DNA from 2 places in the Pseudomonas sp. m6p genome. Region 1 is predicted to be linked to the other one. Evidence: riboswitches for the same ligand, from Rfam matches in the RefSeq annotation. Region 1 holds a riboswitch; the other holds the start of a gene.
What was found. A riboswitch is a leader RNA that binds a small molecule or an ion and turns the genes downstream of it on or off. The one in region 1 is predicted to bind manganese.
Positions count from the first base shown of each region.

Region 2: it holds a riboswitch for manganese, as region 1 does, so the genes downstream of both, ACYZUM_RS21035 (TMEM165/GDT1 family protein) here and mntP (manganese efflux pump MntP) in region 1, are expected to answer to the same signal.

Region 1 covers NZ_CM147084.1:1,751,938-1,764,037, reverse strand. Annotated here, with positions in the region: gene ACYZUM_RS08065 (hypothetical protein) at 1-417, opposite strand, end outside; gene ACYZUM_RS08060 (sialidase family protein) at 417-1,712, opposite strand; gene ACYZUM_RS08055 (cytochrome b/b6 domain-containing protein) at 1,764-2,309, opposite strand; gene ACYZUM_RS08050 (PepSY domain-containing protein) at 2,309-2,575, opposite strand; gene ACYZUM_RS08045 (response regulator) at 2,746-3,408, shown strand; gene ACYZUM_RS08040 (ATP-binding protein) at 3,405-4,775, shown strand; yybP-ykoY riboswitch at 4,999-5,169, shown strand; gene mntP (manganese efflux pump MntP) at 5,178-5,741, shown strand; gene ACYZUM_RS08030 (DUF72 domain-containing protein) at 5,743-6,456, opposite strand; gene ACYZUM_RS08025 (thiamine pyrophosphate-requiring protein) at 6,672-8,459, opposite strand; gene ACYZUM_RS08020 (DUF2798 domain-containing protein) at 8,682-8,957, opposite strand; gene ACYZUM_RS08015 (LysR family transcriptional regulator) at 9,084-10,040, shown strand; gene ACYZUM_RS08010 (GFA family protein) at 10,416-10,859, shown strand; gene ACYZUM_RS08005 (LysR substrate-binding domain-containing protein) at 10,923-11,834, opposite strand; gene ACYZUM_RS08000 (LysE family translocator) at 12,011-12,100, shown strand, end outside.
Region 2 covers NZ_CM147084.1:4,632,255-4,644,354, reverse strand. Annotated here, with positions in the region: gene ACYZUM_RS21050 (methyl-accepting chemotaxis protein) at 1-207, opposite strand, end outside; partial or broken gene ACYZUM_RS21045 (HAMP domain-containing protein) at 319-516, opposite strand; gene ACYZUM_RS21040 (M48 family metallopeptidase) at 1,869-2,687, shown strand; gene ACYZUM_RS21035 (TMEM165/GDT1 family protein) at 2,811-3,395, opposite strand; yybP-ykoY riboswitch at 3,468-3,607, opposite strand; gene ACYZUM_RS21030 (class I SAM-dependent methyltransferase) at 3,647-4,645, opposite strand; gene ACYZUM_RS21025 (2-hydroxyacid dehydrogenase) at 4,679-5,644, opposite strand; gene ACYZUM_RS21020 (LysE family translocator) at 5,916-6,545, shown strand; gene ACYZUM_RS21015 (fatty acid--CoA ligase) at 6,802-8,484, shown strand; gene ACYZUM_RS21010 (DUF1302 domain-containing protein) at 8,823-10,712, shown strand; gene ACYZUM_RS21005 (DUF1329 domain-containing protein) at 10,741-12,100, shown strand, end outside.

The sequences.
Region 1 (12,100 bases):
GTTGCGCAGCCACAACAGCGTCAGTGCCAGCACACCGATACAAACGATCATCGGCCGTGGGTTGAAGCCCCAGCGGTACGGATCGAAATAGGTCAGGCCCATCGTCGCCGGGTACAACAGCGCGGCCAGCACGGTAAACAACACCAGCACCTGCACCCGTGCCGACAACGTCTGCCGCTCGACCACGCCCAATCGGACCAGACTGGCCCAGCCGAGCAACACCAGCGTGGTAATCGCCAGATCATCGGTGACACTGCGCACGTACGCCGCTAACGGCAGATCGTTGACTGGCACAAAGCTGACCAGCGCCAGCAGCGGCAACAGCCACGGACGCCAGCGTTGCGTGAAGTGCAGCGAGCCGAGCAAGACAAAAGCGAGCAGGACGAACGTCAAATGGGCTTGCCAGAGCAACAGCATCACAGGCGCTCCTCGAGCCACGCTTCATTGAAGCTGACGTGTTTGATGAAGGTGTTATTCCACGAATACACCAGGTGATAGAGCCCATCGCTGCCGCGACTGAAGTACGGATACTCGTACTCGAAATCACAGCCCTGCGGCTTGCACACCCGGTAGTCCAGATTGCTCAGAAAGCGCGCTTCCAGCGGCAGACGACGCGCCCCGCTGGAAGCACGAAAGCCTTCGCCGATGATTGCTTTGTAGGCTTCGGGGGCGAACGGCTGGCCAAGCGGATCGGGCGACTGATCGAGTTCGATCACATTGCGCCAGTTGCTCAGGTTGGCATCGGTGCCGTAGAGGCTGAGTTTGAAGCGTCCGTCCTGCAGATCATTGAGCGCCACCAGCAAACCGTTGTCGTCGGTACCCACGGCCGCCAGCGACGAATTGGGGTTGGCCGGTTCCAGCGGATACGGCTCGCTCCAGGTCTGCCCGGCATTCTCGGTGCGGCTGGCCAGTACTCGATGATGAGTGTCGCCGGCATAACGCAGCATGGCCACGGCACGTTGTCCGTCCAGCGGCACAATGGTTGGCTGCAACGAATGCTTGCCACGGCTGATACGGAATTTGTCGATCACCGCGCCGTCGGCGCTCAGGTACAGGTACTCGGCGAATTTGCCCATGAACTCGTGATACACCGGCAAACCGATCGAGCCGTCGGCATGGAACACCGGCGCGGCGCGCACCAGCGTACTGATGTTGAAGAACGGTGAAGTGATCAGCTGTCGCGGCGCCGACCAGTTGCGCCCGAAATCATCCGAGACCATCACGTTGATCGCACTGGTGGCCCAGCCGCCCACGGATACCGAGACATAAAACATCCACAACCGTTGATCCGGCGCGAGGGCGATCACCGGATTGCCCAGTTTGCGGATGTAGCGGCGGGTGCCGTCGCGGGTCGATTCGCGGGTGGCCAACACCTGCTCGGCGCCCCACTCCGCGCTGTCGGCGTCATAGCGGGCGGTACGGATCTGCACGTCGGCGGCGCCTTCGCGGGAACCGGCGAACCACACCGCCATCAGGTCGCCGCCCGGCAGTGCGGTCACCGACGACGAGTGCACGAAATCATTCAATTGCGAGGAGACGAAGCGACTGCTGTACAGCGGCTCAGGTGCCTGCAGCGAGGCATCGACCGGCGGCGCCGTTACGGCAAACGGCGCCAGCACATGGGCCGGATGGCTGCGCCAGGCACCCCAGAAAATCAGGCTCACGGCCAGTCCGCCGAGGATAAGTTTCAAGCGATCGGGAAGCGCACGCATAGTGGACTCACGGCAAAAACAGGATGGAGGGCAATCGACAAAACATCCCTGTCAGCGCGGCGGATCGTCCGGCAAGCGCCGTCGGCGTCCGGTGAGCATCGACAACGGCAAGTTGTCGCGCAGCAGAAAACTTTCGAACAGCGCGGCGGCGATGTGCAGGCAGACCAGCACCAGCAAGGTGTCGGTAGCGGTTTCGTGCACCTGCAACGGCCAATCGGCGCCCCACAAGGCATCGACCTCTTCCATGGCCCAACCGCTCACGCCAGCGGTGAACATTGCCAGCAGCATCAAAATCATCACCAGCGCACCCATCGGCGAATGCCCGAGGCGATGCTCGGGCCGTCCGGCAATCAGCGAGCGCGCATGAGCGATCAACCGCGTCGGTGTCGGCCAGAAATCCGCCCAGCGCGCACTGCGCGGCCCGACAAAGCCCCATACCAGCCGCACCAGCAGCCAGCCCATGGCGTAATAGCCGAGCCAGACATGCCAGACGTCACCGGCTTCATTGAAGAAGTAGTTGGCGACGAAGACGCCCGCGATGGACAGATGAAACAGCCGCACCACGGGGTCCCACAGGCGCACGGACGCGCTCGGCATCAACCCTTGATCTCGGTTTTCACCGCTTTGCCGCTGACCGGGTCGTGGTAGATCTCGACCTTGCGCTTGTCCTTGTCGAAGCCGTAGATCTCGTAGCAGTTGCCGTCGGTAACCTTGAATTTGCTGATCTCGTAGCCCTGAGCCTTGAGCTGCTCCTGAAAGGCTTTCTGGTCTTGCCATTGCGAGCGTTCGGCGGTGGTGCATTGCGGGCCGGCGACGGCCAATGGGCTGGCAACGATGAGGGACAACAGCAGAAGTTTGCGCATGGAAACACTCTCGCTCGATGAGGAAGGCCTCACTGTGCAAAAGCAACCTTAGTCGAAGCTTAGTTGGCAACGAGTCGTTACATCTTTCCCGTCGGGTCAGCTGCCACAGCCGGCTGCACAGCGGCATGATGCCGCCGGTCAACCGCCATGTTTCCTCAAGAGAATCCGTTATGCGCCTATTGCTGGTCGAAGATGATCGCGCCCTCGGTCAAGGCATTCGCGTTGCCCTCGGCAGTGAAGGCTACACCCTCGACTGGTTGCAGGACGGGGCCAGCGCCCTGCACGCCCTGCGCAGTGAAAGCTTCGACTTGTTGTTGCTCGACCTCGGCCTGCCACGGCTCGACGGTCTGGCGCTGCTGCAACGCTTGCGTGGCGAACAACAGGACTTGCCGGTGCTGATCCTCACCGCCCGCGACGGCACCGCCGAGCGCATTGCCGGGCTGGATGCCGGCGCCGACGACTACCTGATCAAACCCTTCGACGTCGATGAATTGAAGGCGCGCATTCGCGCCCTGCTGCGCCGCAGTCAGGGCCGTGCGCAACCGGTGCTTGAGCATGCGGGCGTGTGTCTCGATCCGGTCACGCAGCAGGTCAGCTGGCGCGGCACTGACGTGGTGGTGACGCCGATGGAATATCAACTGCTGCATCAACTGATGGCTCGCCCGGGCAAGGTCGTCACCCGCGAACGCCTGTCGCGAGCGCTGTACGGCTGGCAGGACCGGGTCGAAAGCAACACCCTCGAAGTGCTGATCCACAACCTGCGCAAAAAACTCTCGAGCGAATTGATCCGCACCGTGCGCGGCGTCGGCTATGTGCTGGAGCTAAAGCCATGATTTCCATCCGTGCGCGGATTCTGGTGCCGGTACTGATTCTGGTATTGATCGGCGACCTGCTGATCAGTTGGCTGGTGCTGCGCGACAGTCACCATGAAATCGAAGAAGTCTACGATGCCCAGCTGGCACAAAGCGCGCGCCTGCTGCAAGGCGTGCTGGCCCAGCGCGCACCCGGCGACAACGACTGGAGCCGGCTCTATCAGGCCTTCGATGACGCCATGAGCCGGGTCGGCGACGGCGAGGCTGCGCACCCTTACGAAACCCGTTTGACTTTTCAGGTCTGGCGCAGCGACGGGCAATTGCTGGTGCGCTCGGCCGAAGCGCCGGAGCTTGCAGCGCCGCCCACCACCCTCGGCTCGCATGACCTGATGGAGAATGGCCGCGACTGGTGCGCGTTTCTGCTCAAGGATTCGCAGCAAGGATTGCTGATCTGGGTCGGCGAGCGCGACGACATCCGTCAGGACCTGATCGAGCGCATCGTCGGCCACACGTTATGGCCGAGCCTGATCGGCGTACCGCTGCTGGCCGCGCTGATCTGGCTGACCATCGGCTGGGGCCTGCAACCGCTGCGGGCGATGGCGCAGAGCATTCGCGGACGAGATACCGAAACCCTGAAACCGCTGCACCTCAGCCCCCTGCCGCATGATCTGGAGCCGATGCAGACCGCGCTCAATCGCCTGTTGCAGCAGATCGACAATCTGCTGGCGCGGGAGCGACGCTTCATCGCCGACGCCGCCCATGAACTGCGCACTCCGCTAGCGATTCTGCGGATCCACGCGCAAAACGCGCAACTGGCCGCCACGCCGCAACAACGCGAAGAGGCACTGGAATATCTGCTCAGCGCAGTGGATCGGGCGACGCGCATCGCCAGTCAATTGCTGACCATGGCGCGCATCGAACCGCACCTGGCCAATCCCGACACCCGCACTGTGGATCTGACCGAACTGGTGCGCGAAGAGCTTGCCGAACTGGCACCGCTGGCCATGGAGAAGGACGTCGAACTGTTCCTCGACAGCGACCACCACTGCCCGGTCGACACCGACCCGGTAGCCCTCGCCATCGCCTTGCAGAACCTGGTGACCAACGCCCTGAATTTCGCCCCGCCGGGCAGCGAGGTGCGAGTCCAGGTGCAACCGCAGGCGGGCGGCGCGGTGTACATCAGCGTCGAGGACGCCGGCCCCGGTATCAACGAGCAGGAATACGCGCGGCTGTTCGAGCGTTTCTACAGCCACGGCCACGGCAACGGCGCCGGGCTGGGGCTGGCGATCGTGCAGATGATCGTCAGCAAGATCGGCAGCACGTTGCAGCTGTACAACCGGCCGCAGGGCGGGTTGTGCGCGCAGTTGCGGATCAATGAGGAGCGCTGAGCTGACAGGTTCGAGCGTAACTCTGTGTGAAGATATCTGTGGCGAGGGAGCTTGTCGAATCGTCGCACCGTCCCGCTGGACTGCGCAGCAGGCCTTCTGCTGTTCGACAAAAGAAGGGCCGCTTCGCGACCCGGCGGGAGCAAGCTCCCTCGCCACAGAGTCTTGCGTTTATCGATCGCCTCAATGCTTTTGACAAAATTTTCATGTTTGCCCCCATAAGATTCGCAGCCTCGTTGGGGAGTAGCCTGTTTCCGAGTCCCTCGGAAGCGTTCGTATCAACATTCTCGGCAACCTGCCGTGGTACGAACACCTTTTGGTTGGTGAGACCGACGACACATCCATGCCTGAAGTCGGGCGTGTGGTTGTGTCGTTGACTCATAGCCCGACTGGAAGTGTGCCCCCGTGAATCCTGTTTCCCTCATATTCCTTGCTTTGGCCATGTCCACGGATGCGTTCGCCGCAGCCATCGGCAAAGGCTCCAGCCTGCACAAACCACGTCTGAGCGAAGCGCTGCGCACCGGCCTGATCTTCGGCGTGATCGAAGCCATCACCCCGATCATCGGCTGGCTGATCGGCCAGGCTGCCACCCGCTGGGTCGCCGAATGGGACCACTGGATCGCCTTCACCCTGCTGTTGATCCTCGGTCTGCACATGATCTATAACGGCCTGAAGCACGAAGACGAGGAACAAGAAAAACCCGGTCAGCACTCGTTCCTGATTCTGGCGGTCACCGCGTTCGCCACCAGCATTGACGCGCTCGCGGTCGGCGTCGGTCTGGCGTTTGTCGACGTGAATATCTGGGTGGCGGCAGCGGCCATCGGCGTGGCAACCATGACCATGGTGACCATTGGCGTGATGCTCGGCCGGGTGCTCGGTGCGGTCGTCGGCAAGCGTGCGGAAATGGTTGGTGGCGTGGTGCTGATGATCGTCGGCGCGACCATTCTGTATGAGCACTTGGCAGCCTGATTCAGGCCCGGCTCAGCGCCGCCAGTGTCATCGCGTTGCCCAACGCGGCGCCACTGGCGGTGTTGTCGAAGATGCACCAGACGCTGGCCCCATCAGCAGCGCAAAGCTGCATGTCCTGCGCAAGTTGCTGCAGATAAGGCATCTCATAAGCACTGTGATAAATCCGTGGCGACCCGTGCAGTCGCCAATAGCGCACTCCCGTCCAGCCCTGCGCCGAACCGTCGGTACTGATCCGCGACGGATCGACCATGGCCTGGGCAATCCGATAAGCCTGCAACATCGGCGCTGCCGTTACCCATGACTCATGCCGTGGCTCAAGCACCACGTCACCGGCGAAGCGTTGACGCAATGCCACGAAAAACGCCTCTGCACTTGCCGGCTCAAAGGCCAGCGACGGTGGCAGTTGCACCAGCAAACACCCCAGCCGATCGGCCAAGCCCTCGCACTGCCCGAGAAACTCGTCCAGCGCTTGATCACAGTTTTGCAGACGCAACTCATGAGTGATCTGCTTTGGCACCTTCACCGAAAAACGAAAGCCCGGCGGCACCGAATCCGCCCAGCGCGCATAGGTCTGACGCCGATGCGGCCGATAAAACGAGCTGTTGATTTCCACGCAGTCGAACAGCGCCGCATAGCGCTGCAGATGCGTGCCCTCGGCCGGAAACTGCGGCCAATACTCACGCCCCAGACTCCAGCCCGCGCAACCGATGAACATCAGAAAAGTACCTTCGCCGCTTCACGCATGAAAATCTCCACGGTCTCGTTCACAGATTTCAGGCACAACGAAATACCTGTGGGAGCTGGCTTGCCAGCGAAGGCGTCGGCACCTCCACAATCGCTGCGCCTGACACAACGCTTTCGCGAGCAAGCTCGCGCCCACAGGTTTCGGCGGCGCTCACCGACGTGGGGGGCGGGAAGCGCCTGTCGTGGTTATTTTTTGCCGGGGAGAACGCTGGCCAGTACCTGCTTGGCGGCCTGCACGATTACCCCCGCCTCGTCCGGGTCGCCCTTGAGCAAGGTCGTGGCAAATTTCTTCGCCTGTTCGAGCTTGATGTGCGGCGGCAACGGCGGCACGTTGGGGTCGGTCTTGAACTCGATCAGCACCGGCACGTCCGAGGCCAGCGCCTGCTCCCAGGCGGCAGCGACGTCTTCTTCGCGGTCGACGAAAATCCCTTTCAGGCCGATGGAAATGGCGAACAGGTGATACGGCACATCGGGAATGCTCTGCGAGGCTTCGAACTTAGGATCGCCCTCCATCACCCGCTGCTCCCAGGTGACCTGATTCAGATCCTCGTTGTTGAACACCGCGCAGATCCATTTCGGGCTGCTCCATTGGCGCCAGTATTTGGCAACGGTGATCAGTTCGGCCATGTTGTTCATCTGCATCGCACCGTCACCCACCAGCGCAATCACCGCGCGCTCGGGATGGGCAAACTTGGCGGCAATCGCGTACGGCACGGCGGCGCCCATCGAGGCCAGGCCACCGGACAGCGAACATTGCATGCCGCGGCGAATCTTCAGATCACGCGCGTACCAGTTGGCACAGGAACCCGAGTCACTGGTAATGATCGCCTGATCCGGCAGGCGCGGTGACAGCTCGTACACCACCCGCTGCGGATTGATCGGATCGGCTTTGGCCATCGCACGCTTTTCCAGGGTTTTCTCCCAACTGCCGCGCCAGCCCTCGATCTTTTTGCGCCACTTGTGCGAGGTCTTCTGTTCGAGCAACGGCAGCAGCGCAGCGAGGGTTTCGGCGGAGTCACCGACCAGATTGACCTCCATTGGGTAACGCAGGCTGAGCATGTCCGGCTGCAGGTCGATCTGCACGCCGCGCGCCTGACCTTCCTTGGGCAGAAATTCGGCATAGGGAAAACCCGAGCCGATCATCAACAAAGTGTCGCACTCGCTCATCATCTTATAGCTCGGCTCGGTGCCCAGCAGGCCGATACTGCCGGTGACCCACGGCAAATCGTCCGGCAGCGCGGCCTTGCCAAGTAACGCCTTGGCCACGCCAGCACCGAGTTTTTCCGCGATGGCGATCACTTCATCCGTCGCTTGCAACGCGCCAGCGCCGACCAGAATCGCGACTTTTTCACCGCTGTTCAAAACGTCGGCAGCGCGCTGCAGATCCGCCTCGTAGGGCAGCACTTTCGGCTTGGTGTATCCGACGCCGGAATGCGCGGTGCCATGCGCCCGCGCCGGAGGTTCATACTCAAGATCCTGCAAATCATTGGGCAGAATGATCGCCGTCACCCGCCGCTCGCCAACCGCCGTGCGCACGGCGCGATCAAGCAGATGACGCACCTGCGACGGCGCCGACGCCTGCTGCACAAACGCCCCGGCCACGTCCTTGAACATCGAGACCAGATCCAGCTCCTGCTGGTAATGACTGCCGAGCGCCGTCCGTGCCTGCTGGCCGACAATCGCCAGTACCGGTTGATGATCCATGCGTGCGTCGTATAAGCCGGTGATCAGGTGCGAAGCACCCGGTCCCGAAGTGGCGATGCACACGCCCAACTCGCCAGTGAACTTGGCGTGGGCCGACGCCATGAACGCGGCCATTTCTTCGTGCCGGGCCTGAACGAATTCGATCTTGCCATTGGCTCGGGCGAGCGCGCCGAACACGCCATTGATGCCGTCTCCCGGATAACCAAAAATCCGCGTGACGCCCCATTGGCTGAGCCGCTCAACCAGAAAATCGCCCACTGTCGTCGTCATTTCGTTCCTCGCCTGTCACCGATGCATGAAGCCTGCCCGGCGAGACATCCGCCGGGCGGTACATGGGTCTGGACAGTTTGGGAGCGCGCGAAGTTTCGATTGTTTTTGCCCGACGGCATTGCCGAACCGCTCCCTGTAGGAGCTGCCGAAGGCTGCGATCTTCTGATCTGCAAAAACAACATCAAAAGATCGCAGCCTTCGGCAGCTCCTGCACGGGGATCATCAACGATGCGGATGCACCGTCATCGCCACCAGTTTGATCACGATCGGCCGCACCACGAGGATGCACAAAAACGCCACCGGCATCGCCAGCTTGTAGGCGTGCAGCGCATTACTCAGGTAGTCGTTATCAATCCCGGAGTTGGCGGCGGTGATCACCAGCGACATCAGGAACGCCATGATCGTCGCCATGTACAACGCAAACACGTAGGGCGTCGCTCGTGACGACAACTTGCGACGCGGCGAATACAGGGCATCGGTAGTGGTTCTTTGATTCATATGGCTTTTCCATCCATTGACAGGGAGCCGGCACCTTAGCAAAGCCCCCAGCCCTCAACTAGACGGCCTGCCACAGGTACTTTATAAAGCACAACTTACGAATCAAACCCACACGGCGGGACATGGATGAATCTGTTGGCGGCGATTGCCAGTTTTATCAAAGTGGTTGAGGCCGGCTCGATCGTCGGCGCCGCCAAGGCTCTGGGCGTCAGTGCGGCAGCGGTCAGCCAGACCCTCAATCGCCTGGAAACACACCTCGGCGTGCGCCTGCTGCAGCGCACCACCCGCCGCATGGCCCTCACTGAAAATGGCGCGCTGTATTACGAGAAAGTCAAACGCATCGCGGCGGATCTGGAGTCGGCGCAAAGCGCGATCATCGGCGACGAAGGCGAACTGCAAGGCCGGTTGAGCATTGCCTCCACCAGCGCCTTCGGTCGCCACGTATTGGCGCCGTTACTCGCCAGTTTCGCCGCACTGCATCCGCGCCTGCTGGTCGAGCTGTCGACCAGCAACGGCAAAATCAACCACATCCAGAACGGAATCGACCTGAGCCTGCGGATCAAACCACAACTGGAAGACGGCATCGTCGCACGCCGAATCGTTTCCCTGCCTTTCATCTTCTGCGCCGCACCCGCCTACCTTGCACGCGCCGGCGTGCCGCAATCACCGCAAGACCTGCAACACCACGCCTGCCTGGCGTTCCGTTACCCGTTAGATGGGCGTTTTCTGCGCTGGGGTTTCATCCGCGACGACCAGCACTACGACGCCCCGATCAACGCCACCGCCATCAGCGACGACATCGACGCCCTGGCGCAAATGGCAGTCAACGGCGCAGGTGTCACGCGCCTGGCCGAATTCGTCGCTGCGCCCTATCTCGAGAGCGGTCAACTGGTGCAACTGTTTGAAGATCTTCCGGGTGAAACCCACGGGTATGTCGAACCGATGGACATCTATGCGTGCGTGCAGGAACGAGCAGCGATGACGCCGAAGGTCAGAGCCTTCATGGATTATTTGACTGAGCACTTGAATAGACGCTGGGCGCTGGAAAATGCTTTTGGCCACATCGTCTCGCACACCCGCTGAAAAGGATTTGCAGTGAACACACCACGTTATGCAAAAGGCTCAGGGCAGCCACCGGTACATCTGGCGTCGATCAACTCGTCCGACTCGACTACGGGCGATCTGGTCTTCGCCGGCTCTGCTGCCGGAGAACGCACAATGCCCTTCACCTCACATGCCGAGCTGGTGCGCTTGCTCAACGAACTGATGCTTGCGCGTGTACCTTTCGCTGTCGGAGGCATGTGCCCCGGCCCCGCGGATGAGGCGGCGTTACTGATCGCCAACGCAGAGCTTGCGGGCCCGTACCTAGAGCTTTCCTGGACTGGCCCGCAGCAGTGGGTTGTACGCCAGATTTCCAACAGCTGCGACCAATGGCAGTTGGAATCTGACGCCAGCAGGATTGCCAACACATCATTCGATCCGGAGTCGCTAAAAGCCTCTTCCCGAACCTTGCGAGGCAGTTGCCTTTGCGGTGCCGTCAGATACCAGATCAACTCAAATCCAAAAGCGGTTTCTCACTGCCACTGCACGCAGTGTCGCAAAAGCCATGGAGCCGCATTTGCCAGCTATGGCAGCGTGCTGCGTAAAGACCTTGAATTGTTGGAGGGCACCGAAGACATCAAGTCTTATCCCTCCTCTGAAGCAGTGTTGCGCCAATTCTGCTCTCACTGCGGCGCTTCGTTGTTCTGGTCACGCATTCAAGGCGAGTTCTCGGAGTGGATCTCAATAGCACTGGGAACACTGGATACCGCTTTCACCCCCGGTAAACAGCAGCATGTCGAGGTGACATCCAAAGCGTCATGGTATGAAATTCAAGATCACTGGCCACATCGCGAGCGTTGAACCGTTGATCACAGGCCTACTTTTCCCAGCACTGATGGTAAACAGCGGCGACAGATTGCAGAGTTAAACAGGCTCGGAGGAGCTAACCGTAATTCCGTCTCCGAACTGCCGGCTACACGCACTCATCTGCTGGGTAATCCATTCGCGAAACAGCATGGCATTGGCGCTCTGTTCGAAGGGTCGCGGTGACAGCAGGCAATAGCTCGAACCGTCCCGCACAAAGCCGAACGGCGCGATCAACTGGCCGGACTTGAGTTCGTCCTGCACCATGAGAAACGACGTCATACCGACGCCCAGCCCGGCCAGCGCGGCCTGAATGCACAGGTAGAAATGCTCGTAATCGACCCGACTGCCCCCTGCCGCGCTGATCCGGGTCTGTCGCATCCAGTTGTCCCACGCCTGCGGGCGCGTCTTGCTGTGCAGCAGGCAGGCGCCACGCAAATGATCACCGTCAGGACGACTGGACGGCACGCAGACCGGGCCGATCCACTCTTCACAAAGGGTCACGCCGTGCACGGTTTCGTCCCAATGGAAATCATCGCGGCGGATCGCCAGATCCACCCCTGAACGAGCGAAGTCGATCGGCCCGCCGGCCGTCAGCAATTGCACTTGCAACTGTGGATGCGCGCTGTGGAAGTCGGGCAGACGCGGGATCAGCCATTTCATGGCGATGGTCGGCTCGCAGGACACCACCAGCACGTCATCGTGGACTTCGCGTTGCAGGCGATAAACCGTGCTCTGCAACTGTTCGAACATCGGCGCGGTGACATTGAACAGCAAACGTCCCGCGTGATTGAGAAAGATCGCGCGGTTACGCCGTTCGAACAACTCGACCCCGATCGCCTCCTCCAGCAAACGCACCTGGCGGCTGACCGCGCCGTGGGTGACGTGCAGCAGCTCGGCAGCCTTGACGAAACTCTGGGTCTGGGCAGCGGTGTTGAAGAAGCGAAAGGCAGCCAGCGGAGGCAGGTTCATATAGACGATGATTTCTCACAGATTTTCGCGACTATAAATCGTTTTTTTTGCCAGTGACAATTTCTCATCATGGCGCCACTCGGAGCCTGCTGCATCCTTCCAAACTTTTGCAAGAATGACTGCGGACAGTGCATCTGTGAAATCAAGTAGCGCAAATGACGCGATGGAGCGTAGGCATGAATGAATTGTTTCTGGTAATCGCCATCACTGTTCTGGCGGTGATCAGCCCGGGTCCGGACTTTGCCATGGTCACTCGCAACAGTTAT
Region 2 (12,100 bases), 2.9 Mb from region 1:
GGTCTGCACCACGCCCACGGCTTTGCCGATTTCCAGCGCCAGCGCACCAATCGAATTCGAGGTATCACGGACGATCTGCATGCCCTGGCCAGCGGCCTGATCCGCATGGCTGGCGGCTTGCGCCGCCTGGGTGGCGTTGCGCGCCACGTCTTGCGCAGTGGCGGTCATTTCCTGCACGGCAGTGGCGACCTGATCGATCTCGGCCATTTGTTTCTGAATGCCGATGTTGGTGCGAATGGCGATGTCGGCCGTGTGTTCGGAGGAATCGCTGACGCTCTGCACCGAGGTCACCACCTGCGTGATCATCGCCTGCAACTTGGCGAGGAAGGTGTTGAAGCCTTTGGCAATCGAGCCGAGTTCATCGCTGCGATCACTGCTCAGACGGCGGGTCAGATCGCCTTCACCTTTGGCAATGTCATCGAGCATGGCGACCATCTGCTTCAGGGGGCGGGCGATGCCGTGGCCCACCAGCCAGATCACCAGCAGGCCGATGCCGGCGATGATCAGACCGACCATGGCCATGCCGAAGGTGTCGGATTTGCGCTGGGCATCGAGGTCAGCCTGAAGTTTCTGCAGATCGGCCATTACCGCATTCAGCGGCAGTTGCAGCATCAGGGTCCAGCGCGCGTCGGTCTGGCCGATGCCGAATGGCAGGTACAACTCGATACGGCCCTTGTCCTTGTTGACGGAGTAGGTGACTTCGCCGCGTTTGAGATTGGCCATGTTGGCAATTTGTTCGGCGTCGAGAATGTCGCTGACCTTTTCACCGAATTTGCTCGGGTCCTGGGTGTAGGCCACGATCCGGCCGTTGCCGCCGATCAGGGCCATTTGCCCGGCGCCGCTGTACAGCTTCTGGTTGGCGGCGAGAAGCATGTCCTGAATGAAGTTCACCGACAGGTCGGCGCCGACGATGCCCTGGAATGCGCCGTTGAGCATGATCGGTTCAATGAACGAGGCGAGCATCACGACCTTGTCGCCGACCTTGTACGGCGCCGGATCGATCACGCAGGGCTTTTTCGTCTCCTTGGAGCAGAGGTAGTACTCACTGGCGCGTACCCCGGTGGACAGGGTTTTCTGATCGTCGACATCGGCCAGTTTGTCCACGCCCAGACTGCCGTCGGTATTGCGGAACCACCACGGCAGGAAGCGTCCGTTGGCAGGGTCGATACCGATCACGGCGCTGCCGACGTAGGCCGCGTCATTGTGATCCAGTGCGTTCTTTTCCCAACCGATGTAGGTACCGAGAATCTTCGGGTTCTGCTCGACGTTTTCCTTGATCAGGCTGATCAATTGCTCGCGGCTGATGCTCAGTCGCGGCTGGCCGTCGGCGCCCGGTGTACCGAGCAGCGCATTGACCCGCACCAGTCCGCCGGCAATCAGCAGCGGCGCTTCGAGTTCGCGCTGGATCTGGCTGACCTGGGTCTGCGCCAGCGAGGTCAGGCGCTGTTCGATGACCTGCTCAAACTGCACCTGGGTGCGCTGTTGCACCATGTCTTGAGTGCGGGCGCCGGAAAACAGCGCGTACAGCACCAGCGCGGCGACCACGCTGAGGACGATGGCGCCGGCCAGGGCGGCGACGGAAAACTGGATCGACTTGAACTTCATGGGAGCTCCGCACGCAAGAGGACGTCTGCGCTGTTGTATCGGCAGCAGGCATTGCGCCATGAGTGGCGAGCGGAACATTCGGCGGATGATGTCGCAAATGGATCGGTGCACGACGCAGCGGCAGCAGGCTGGGCGGTTGCTGTGAATTTTTTACGACAGCAGTCGTGGGAAATTTCCGAAAGACGCTGCAACACGTCTGTTGTATCTGGCGCCGATACAATTCACCCCCTAGGATACGCGGCAGGTTTTCAGGGAGCTTTTGAATGAACAAGACATTGGTTGTAAGTGCACTGAGCGCAGCGTTGTTGCTGGCCGGTTGTCAGTCGGTCAACACCACCAGCGGCGGAGCCGTGGGCGTGGAGCGCAAGCAGTACATGTTCAGCATGCTGTCCTCGCAAGAGGTCGACCAGATGTATGCCCAGTCCTATCAGAAGACCGTCGGCGAGGCGTCGAGCAAAGGCGTGCTGGACAAGACCAGCCCGGAGGCCAAGCGGGTTCAGGCGATTGCCAACCGGCTGATCGCCCAGGCACCGAATTTCCGCCCGGATGCCGCGCAGTGGCAATGGGAAGTCAATCTGATCAAGAGCGATGAGCTCAACGCCAACTGCGGCCCCGGCGGCAAGATCATTTTCTACACCGGGCTGATCGACAGCCTGAAGCTGACCGACGATGAAATCGCCGCCGTCATGGGCCACGAAATCGCCCACGCCCTGCGCGAGCACGGTCGTGAAGCGATGTCCAAGGCTTATGGCATTGAAATGGCCAAGCAGGGTGCCGGTGCGCTGTTCGGTCTGGGCCAGGACAGCCTGGCGCTGGCCGACACCGTGGCCAACTACGGCATGACCTTGCCCAACAGCCGCGCCAATGAAAACGAAGCCGATCTGATTGGCCTCGAACTGGCCGCGCGCGCCGGCTATAACCCGAATGCCGCGATCACCTTGTGGAACAAGATGAGCAAAGCCTCGGAAGGCGCACCGCCGGAATTCATGAGCACTCACCCGGCCTCGTCCAGCCGGATCGCTTCGTTGCAGGCGGCGATTCCAAAAGTCATGCCGCTGTACGAAAAAGCCCCTAAATCCTGATGGTTTTGCCGCAAGGCTGATGGCCCCTTCGCGAGCAGGCTCGCTCCCACCTTTGGAATGCATTCCACTGTGGGAGCGAGCCTGCTCGCGAAGAACGATAACTCGGTCTACCGACTTACGGGTTTAAATCCAGCCACTGCTCTGCATCGCCTTGTACACCGCAACGATCGCCAGAATGAAGAACGCCGAAGCCGCCAGGCGACGGATCAACGTCAGTGGCAATTTCTCCGCAGCAAAATTACCCGCCAATACCACTGGCACGTTGGCAATCAGCATGCCTGCCGTGGTGCCGATAATCACCAGCCACAGCTCAGGGTATTGCGCCGCCAGCATCACGGTGGCGATCTGGGTCTTGTCACCGATTTCCGCCAGGAAGAACGCGATCAGCGTGGTCAGGAAGGGCCCGAACTTGCGCGCGGTGCCGGCTTCATCGTCATCCATCTTGTCCGGGACCAGCGTCCACAGTGCAGTGGCGGCGAAGCTCGCGGCAAGAATCCAGTGCAGTACCGAATCGGAGAAGAAGCTGCCGAACCAGGCGCCGACCGCACCGGCTGCCGCGTGGTTGGCCAGGGTCGCGGCGACGATACCGGCAATGATCGGCCAGGGTTTGCGAAAGCGAGCGGCGAGAATCAGCGCGAGCAGTTGCGTCTTGTCGCCGATTTCGGCCAAGGCAACGATTGCGGTGGGAACGAGTAACGAGTCCAGCATCAGGATTTCCTAAGGGGCGGGTCGACACGGCTATGACACGTACAGCCTTCCCGCCCCGGGTAAGGTGTGCGTGTCATAGGTCTTGTCAAACCCTGCGATCCGTCTGATGCGGACGCTGAGGTCGCATACGCCATGATCTGAGGATCAAGTATGTTGACGTATGCCGGACGAGCGTGGCGCTCGTGGGAGACTACTCCCCTAGGACGGAGCGGATTCTGCCTAGGCAGAATCCATTCGGCAAGTGCTAATTTTCAGCCGCGCTTGGCCCGGTAAATCCGGAAACCATTGCCTTCGGCCTTGATCGCGCACACGCCCAGATGCTCTTCGATCAGTGGCTGATACTTCAGGAAGCTGTTCGCAACCAAGCGCAGTTCGCCGCCATTTTTCAGATGTTTGGCTGCTTTTCGCAGCAAGTTCTCGGTAGCGAAATAGTCCGTATGCACCCCGACATGGAACGGCGGGTTGCTCAGAATCGCGTTCAAACCCATGGGAGCAGCATCGATGCCGTCACCGGTCAGCACTTCGGCTTCCAGACCGTTGGCCGCCAAAGTAAGACGACTGCTGGCGGCGGCGAAGGCATCGACGTCGAGCAGGGTCACCTGATTGTGCGGATAACGCCGTTTGACCGCCGCGCCCAAAACCCCGGCGCCACAACCAAAATCCAGCAGATGACCACTCGGCAGTTTGTCCAGGTGCTCCAGCAGCAGCGCGCTGCCACGATCCAGTCGGCCATGACTGAACACGCCCGGCAGGCTGATGACTTTAAGCGGGCCTTCGGCCAGTGGCAGCTCGTAAGTCTGCGCCAGGCTTTCCAGCGATTTGGCTTCCGGCGCATTGGCCACGGTCACTTGCCACAGTTGGCAGTGACGGGCGCTGTCGAGTTTGCGCGGTTTGCCGAACGGGTTGAGTTGCTTGGACGCACCCTCGATGCCGCTGCGTTTTTCCCCGACCAGAAACACCTCGCGCCCGGGCAGACGTGCGGCCACCGCGTTGAGGATGTAATCGGTCAGGTCCTTGGACTTGGGCAAAAACACCACGGCGCTGTCGAACTCGCGCTCCGGCACGTTTACGCCGAAATGGCTGCGACCTTCGAAGCGCGCATCGAGAGCGGCCTGATCGCCGGCATGCCAGCACCAGCCGAACGCATTGGGCAGGCGCCCGAGCAGATCGTCGGCAGGCAAACCGGCCAACAACAGCGAACCCTGGAATAACTCGGCCTGACGAAGCAGTACTTCACTGCGCGGATCCATAACTGCTCCTTGGAAAAAAAGTGCCGCAGTTTATCAACTGACGACCCGCAGCGCTTTACCGCTGAAGAATGCCTGGGCGTTTTCGGTCAATTGGCCGACGATGCGTTGCCGCGCTTCGCGACTGCCCCAGGCGTTGTGCGGAGTGACGATCAGCCGTGGAATGTCGGCGGCCAGCAGCGGATTGCCGTTGACCGGCGGTTCGACGCTGAGCACATCGGTCGCCGCACCGCCGAGGTGACCGTTGCGCAGGGCATCGGCCAAGGCTTGCTCGTCGATCAAACCACCGCGAGCGGTGTTGACCACAAAGGCGCCGGGGTTCATCGCCGCCAGCTCGCGGGCGCCGATGAAGTGCCGGGTGTGTTCGTTGAGCGGACAGTGCAGGGTCAGGGCGTCGATCTGCGGCAGCAATTCGTTCAGCGGCAGACGGTCCGGCCGCGCCGGGCGGCCGGGAATCTGCCCGAGCAACACACGCATGCCAAACGCTTCGGCCAGCCTTGCGACCGCGCCGCCGAGCTCACCGTGACCAAGCAGGCCAAGGGTTTTGCCCTCCAGTTCGACAATCGGGTAGTCCAGCAGGCAGAACTGTCTGGCTTGCTGCCAGCGACCATCGCCGACGGCTTTTTGATAATCGGCCAAGCGGGTGGCGAGGTTGAGCAGCAACATGATCGTGTGCTGCGCCACCGACGGCGTGCCGTAACCCTGACAGTTGCACACGGTGATGCCGTGGGCGCGGGCCGCGTCCAGATCAACGTTGTTGGTGCCGGTGGCGGTGATCAGGATCAGTTGCAGATCCGGATTGGCGGCCATCGCGGCGGCGTCGATGCGGATCTTGTTGGTGATCGCCACGCGGGCACCGTGCAGGCGTTCGGCGACTTGTTCCGGTGCGGTCTGGGCGAACAGTTGCAGGTCGCTGAAGCAGGCGCGCAACGGGCTGAGGTCAAGATCGCCGAGATCCAGTGACGGGTGATCGAGGAATACGGCGCGGCGCGGGTTCGTCATCAACTGTACCTTTTGTGCTTGGAACGGAAGGCGTAATCTGCCGAGCCTACCAGATGAAACAATTGGTTACGCACAGCACCCGCAATACCCTGTGGCGAGGGAGCTTGCTCCCGCTGGGCTGCGAAGCAGACCCAAACCCATTCACCGTACTGTGTCAGGCACACCGGTGTTTCAGGTTACGGCTGCTGCGCAGCCGAGCGGGAGCAAGCGCCCTCGCCACAGGGTTTGAGCCAGTTGATGAATTGTTTTTACTCATTAAAGAGGAGCCCCCATGTACTGGACCGAGTTCTTGACCGTTGCCCTGATCCACCTGCTGGCAGTGGCCAGCCCCGGCCCGGACTTTGCCGTGGTGGTGCGCGAGAGCGTGACCCATGGTCGTCGCGCCGGCACCTGGACCGCGCTGGGTGTGGGCACGGCGATTTTCCTGCATGTGGGTTATTCGCTGCTGGGCATCGGCCTGATCGTGTCGCAGTCGATCGTGCTGTTCAACGCCTTGAAATGGGCCGCCGCCGCTTACCTGCTGTACATCGGCTTCAAAGCCTTGCGCGCGCAGCCGGCGAAAACCGTTACCGATGACCTGCACAAGGAAGCTGGCGTGCGTACCGCGCGCGGCGCCTTCACTTCAGGCTTCGTCACCAATGGCCTGAACCCGAAAGCCACGCTGTTTTTCCTGTCGCTGTTCACCGTGGTGATCAACCCGCACACGCCACTGGCGGTGCAGGCGGGTTACGGGGTTTACCTGGCCGTTGCGACCGCGTTCTGGTTCTGCCTGGTGGCGATGCTGTTCAGTCAGCAACGTGTACGTGCCGGTTTTGCCCGCATGGGCCATTGGTTCGACCGCACCATGGGCGCGGTACTGATCGCTCTCGGCGTGAAAATCGCGTTCACCGAGATGCATTGATCAATACTCACCTGTAGGAGCTGTCGCAGGCTGCGATCTTTTGATGTTGCTTTTAGAAGATCAAAAGATCGCAGCCTGCGGCAGCTCCTACAGAAGAGCAAGCGGCCTGATCGGCGCTGAATACCGGCAAATGCTGGCGCAAAGCTAGCATTTGTACGGCTGTGCAAATCATTCCTTCGGCTGATTTGGCTGGGGTATAACGGCTCTAGAGTAATGCTCTCTACGCCAACACCGTGCAGCCAGAAAAGGGATTCATATGTTGCAGACTCGCGTCATTCCCCCGGCCGATGGGGCCTACCAGTATCCATTGCTGATCAAGCGGTTGCTGATGTCCGGCGCCCGTTACGAGAAAACCCGCGAGATCATCTACCGAGACCAGTTGCGCTACAGCTATCCGACCCTGATCGAGCGGGTTGCGCGGCTGGCCAACGTGTTGACGGCGGCCGGGGTGAAGGCGGGTGACACCGTGGCGGTGATGGACTGGGACAGCCATCGCTACCTGGAGTGCATGTTCGCCATCCCGATGATCGGCGCGGTGATTCACACCATCAACGTACGCCTGTCGCCGGAGCAGATCCTCTACACCATGAACCACGCCGAGGACCGCTTCGTGCTGGTCAACAGTGAGTTCGTCGGACTGTATCAGGCCATCGCGCCGCATCTGACCACGGTGGAGAACACCCTGCTGCTGACCGATCTGCCGGAAAAGACCGCCGAGCTGCCGAATCTGGTCGGCGAGTACGAGCAACTGCTGGCCGCCGCCAGTGCGCACTACGACTTTCAGGATTTCGACGAGAACTCCGTCGCCACCACGTTCTACACCACCGGCACCACCGGCAATCCGAAGGGCGTGTATTTCACCCATCGGCAACTGGTGCTGCACACCATGGGCGTGTCGACGATCATGGGCGCGATCGACAGCGTGCGCCTGCTCGGCACCAACGACGTGTACATGCCAATCACGCCGATGTTCCATGTGCATGCCTGGGGTTTGCCGTACGTGGCGACGATGCTCGGGCTCAAGCAGGTTTATCCGGGGCGTTACGACCCGGAGTTCCTGGTCGAGCTGTGGCGCAAGGAGAAGGTCACGTTCTCCCATTGCGTGCCGACCATCCTGCAAATGCTGCTCAACGCCAAAGGCGCGCAGGGCACCGATTTCGGCGGCTGGAAAATCGTCATCGGCGGCAGTGCGCTCAATCGCACGCTGTATGAAACCGCCAAGGCCCGGGGCATTCAGTTGACGGCTGCGTACGGCATGTCGGAGACCGGGCCGCTGGTCTCGTGTGCGCACCTCAACGACGAACTGATGGCCGGCACCGAAGACGAGCGCACCACTTACCGGATCAAGGCCGGTGTGCCCGGGCCGCTGGTGGAAGCGGCGATCGTCGACGCCGAGGGCAACTTCCTCCCCGCCGATGGCGAAACCCAGGGCGAGCTGGTGTTGCGCGCACCGTGGCTGACCGAAGGCTATTTCAACGAGCCGCAGAAAGGCGCCGAACTGTGGGCCGGCGGCTGGCTGCACACCGGCGATGTGGCAACGCTCGACAGCATGGGCGTGATCGACATCCGCGACCGCATCAAGGACGTGATCAAGACCGGCGGCGAGTGGATCTCTTCGCTGGACCTCGAAGACCTGATCAGCCGTCATGTGGCGGTACGTGAAGTAGCAGTGGTGGGCATCGCCGATCCGCAGTGGGGCGAACGGCCTTTTGCGCTGCTGGTGATCCGCGAAGGGCACGAGATCGGCGCGCGCGAGCTCAAGGAACACCTCAAGCCGTTCGTGGAATTGGGGCACTTGAGCAAGTGGGCGATTCCGAGCCAGATCGCCCTTGTTACGGAAATTCCCAAGACCAGTGTCGGCAAGCTCGACAAGAAGCGCATCCGCCTCGACATCACCGAATGGCAGGCCAACAACAGCACCTTCCTCTCGACACTTTAAGTGTCTGCTGGCGCGCCGAAAACGGCGCGCCAGACCCACCAAGCAAGCGCTTGGCTTGTTAAATCGAAAAAATCAGCCATCCTTGCCGAGCCGACATCTGTCGGACTGGCGAAAGGACTGTTCCAGAGTGGCCGGCAGCTGCAAATCACACTTTAGAGGGATCAAGCGATACCCGCCTGCTGGCTATAGTCCGCTCAAGGATTTTTAAGAACGGGGCACACGCACGACACGGGGCGATGCAACTTTGGAGTGACGTCGGGCAGCTACTGGCTCCCGGTCTTCCAGGCGTTTTTAAAAGTACTCAATGCCATAACAATAATGCACATGGAGTAGCGTCGATGACATCAGTAAACCAGTTCTGGCGCCGGGCTAAACTGCCTCTGGCCGTCAGTCTTGCCTCTACGCTCGCCGGGCCCGCATTCGGCGTCAGTTTCAACGTCGGTGAAATCGAAGGTCAGTTCGACTCTTCGCTCTCCCTGGGCATGAGTATCTCGACTCAGCAGCCGAACAAGGACCTTATTGGTGTCAACAACGGCGGCAAGGGCCTGTTCCAGACCTCCGACAACGGCCACCTGAACTTCAAGAGCGGGCAAGCCTTCTCGAAGATCTTCAAAGGCATCCATGATCTCGAATTGAAATACGGCGACACCGGAGTCTTCGTTCGGGGCAAATACTGGTACGACTTCGCGCTGCAGAACCAGGACCTGGAATACAAGGACGTCAGCAACCACAACCGCGATGTGGCGGCGCGTTCTTCCGGCGGGCAGATCCTCGACGCCTTCGTTTACCACAACTACTCGATTGCCGATGAGCCAGGTTCGGTGCGCCTGGGCAAGCAGGTAGTGAACTGGGGCGAAAGTACCTTCATCGGCGGTGGCATCAACTCGATCAACCCGATCGACGTGTCCGCGTTTCGTCGTCCGGGTGCCGAGATCAAGGAAGGTCTGATCCCGGTCAACATGTTCTATGTGTCGCAGAGCCTTACTGAAAACCTTTCGGCCGAAGGTTTCTATCAGATCGACTGGCAGAAGACCGTAACCGACAACTGCGGCACGTTCTTCTCGCAGCCGGACATCGTCACCACCGGTTGCGACGACAACCTGCGGGTATTGAACAAGCGCTCGACCATTCCGGGGATTGCGCTCGGGCCGTTGGCCAACGCCGGTGTCGATGTCAACGAAGAGGGTGTGCTGGTACGCCGTGCGCCTAACCGCAATGCGCGTGACAGCGGACAGTGGGGCGTTTCCGCCAAATACATGTTCGACCCGCTGGCCACCGAGTTCGGTGCCTATTTCATGAACTATCACAGCCGCGCGCCGATCTTCAGCGCCACCGGCGCGCCACAGTCGATCTATAACGGCGTGGCAGCATTGCCGGGGCCATTCCGGGCGCTGGGGCCACTGGTGGTCGCGGGCAACTCGGAATACTTCATCGAATACCCTGAAGACATTCGCCTCTACGGTCTGAGCTTCTCCACCACCTTGCCTACCGGTACGGCGTGGAGCGGTGAGGTCAGCTACCGGCCGAATGCGCCGGTACAGTTGAACTCCACCGACATCCTGTTTGCCGGTGTGCGTCCGCTGGGTGGCGCGTTGACCAATGCGTCGGTCCTTAACGGCGTGCCGGGCCAGGATCTGCACGGTTACAACCGCAAAGAGATCACCCAACTGCAAACCACTCTGACGCACTTCTTCGATCAGGTGATGGGCGCCAACCGTCTGACCCTGGTGGGTGAAGTCGGCGTGACCCACGTCGGTGGTCTGGAAAGCAAGTCCGAAGCCCGTTACGGCCGCGACCCGGTGTTCGGCCCGGGTGAATTGCCTGCCACTGGCGGTCTGAACACCTGCTCGCAGATCCTCAACACCTCGACCATCAACGGTGCCGGTCCGGGGGCGTCGCGCGATAACGTGTCCAGCAACTGCAACAACGACGGTTTCACCACCTCGACCTCGTGGGGCTATCGCGCTCGTGCGATCTGGGATTACAGCGACGTGTTCGCCGGTGTGAACCTCAAGCCGAACGTGGCCTGGTCGCATGACGTGAAAGGCTACTCGCCAGGCCCAGGCGGCAACTTCGAGGAAGGTCGCAAGGCGATCAGCCTCGGTCTGGATGCCGAATACCAGAACACCTACACGGCGAGCCTGGCCTACACCAACTTCTTTGGCGGCGACTACACGACCGTGGACGATCGTGACTTCGTTGCCCTCAGTGTTGGCGTGAACTTCTAAGCACAGTTTTTTCAGGACGAACACACATATGAAAATAACAAAGAGTCTGTTCCAAGCCGGTGTTCTGGGGCTGTCGCTGCTGGCGACCAGCGTCATGGCGGCCGTTCCCGCCGCCGAAGCCGACAAACTGGGCAAGAGCCTGACGCCGATGGGCGCTGAAATGGCTGGTAACGCCGACGGTTCGATTCCGGCCTGGAAACCGCTGCCGAAAAATGCCGGTACCGTCGACAGCAAGGGTTTCCTGTCCGACCCGTTCGGCAGTGAAAAACCGCTGTTCACCATCACCGCGCAGAACGTCGAGCAGTACAAGGCCAAGCTCGCTCCGGGCCAGTACGCGATGTTCAAGCGCTACCCGGATACCTTCAAGATGCCGGTGTACCCGTCCCATCGCGGTTCGACCGTGCCGGATGACGTGTTTGCCGCGATCAAGAAGAACGCCACCACCACCAATCTGGTTGCCGGCGGTAACGGTCTGGAAAACTTCGACACCGCCGTGCCGTTCCCGATTCCGAAAAGCGGTCTGGAGGTGATCTGGAACCACATCACCCGCTATCGCGGTGGCAGCGTGACCCGTCTGGTCACCCAGGCCACGCCGCAAACCAACGGCTCGTTCAGCCTGGTGTATTTCCAGGACCAGTTCGTGTTCCGCGACAAGATGAAGGATTACGATCCGGCCAACCCGGGCAACATCCTGTTCTACTTCAAGCAGAAAGTGACCGCGCCGGCACGTCTGGCCGGTACCGTGCTGCTGGTGCACGAAACCCTCGACCAGGTGAAGGAACCGCGCAAGGCCTGGGTTTACGCCACTGGCCAGCGCCGTGTACGTCAGGCACCGCAAGTGTCCTATGACGGGCCGGGTACTGCCGCGGATGGTCTGCGCACTTCCGACAACCTCGACATGTACAACGGTGCGCCGGATCGCTACGACTGGGCGCTGGAAGGCAAGAAAGAGATGTACATCGCCTCCAACAGCTACAAGATCGACTCGCCGACCCTCAAGTACGCCGACATCATCAAGGCTGGCCACATCAATCAGGATCTGACCCGTTACGAGCTGCGTCGGGTCTGGCACGTGGTGGCGACCCTGAAACCGGGTCAGCGCCATATCTACGCCAAACGTGACTTCTACATCGACGAAGACACCTGGCAGGCAGCGGTCATCGACCATTACGACGGTCGCGGTCAGCTGTGGCGTGTGGCCGAGGCGCATGCCGAGGATTACTACGACAAGCAAGTGCCGTGGTACGCGCTGGAAGCCCTGTACGACCTGCAATCGGGCCGTTACCTGGCACTGGGCATGAAGAACGAAGAGAAATCAGCGTATGACTTCGGCTTCTCTGCCACCAAGAGCGAATTCCAGCCGGGCAACCTGGGCCAGGACGGTATCC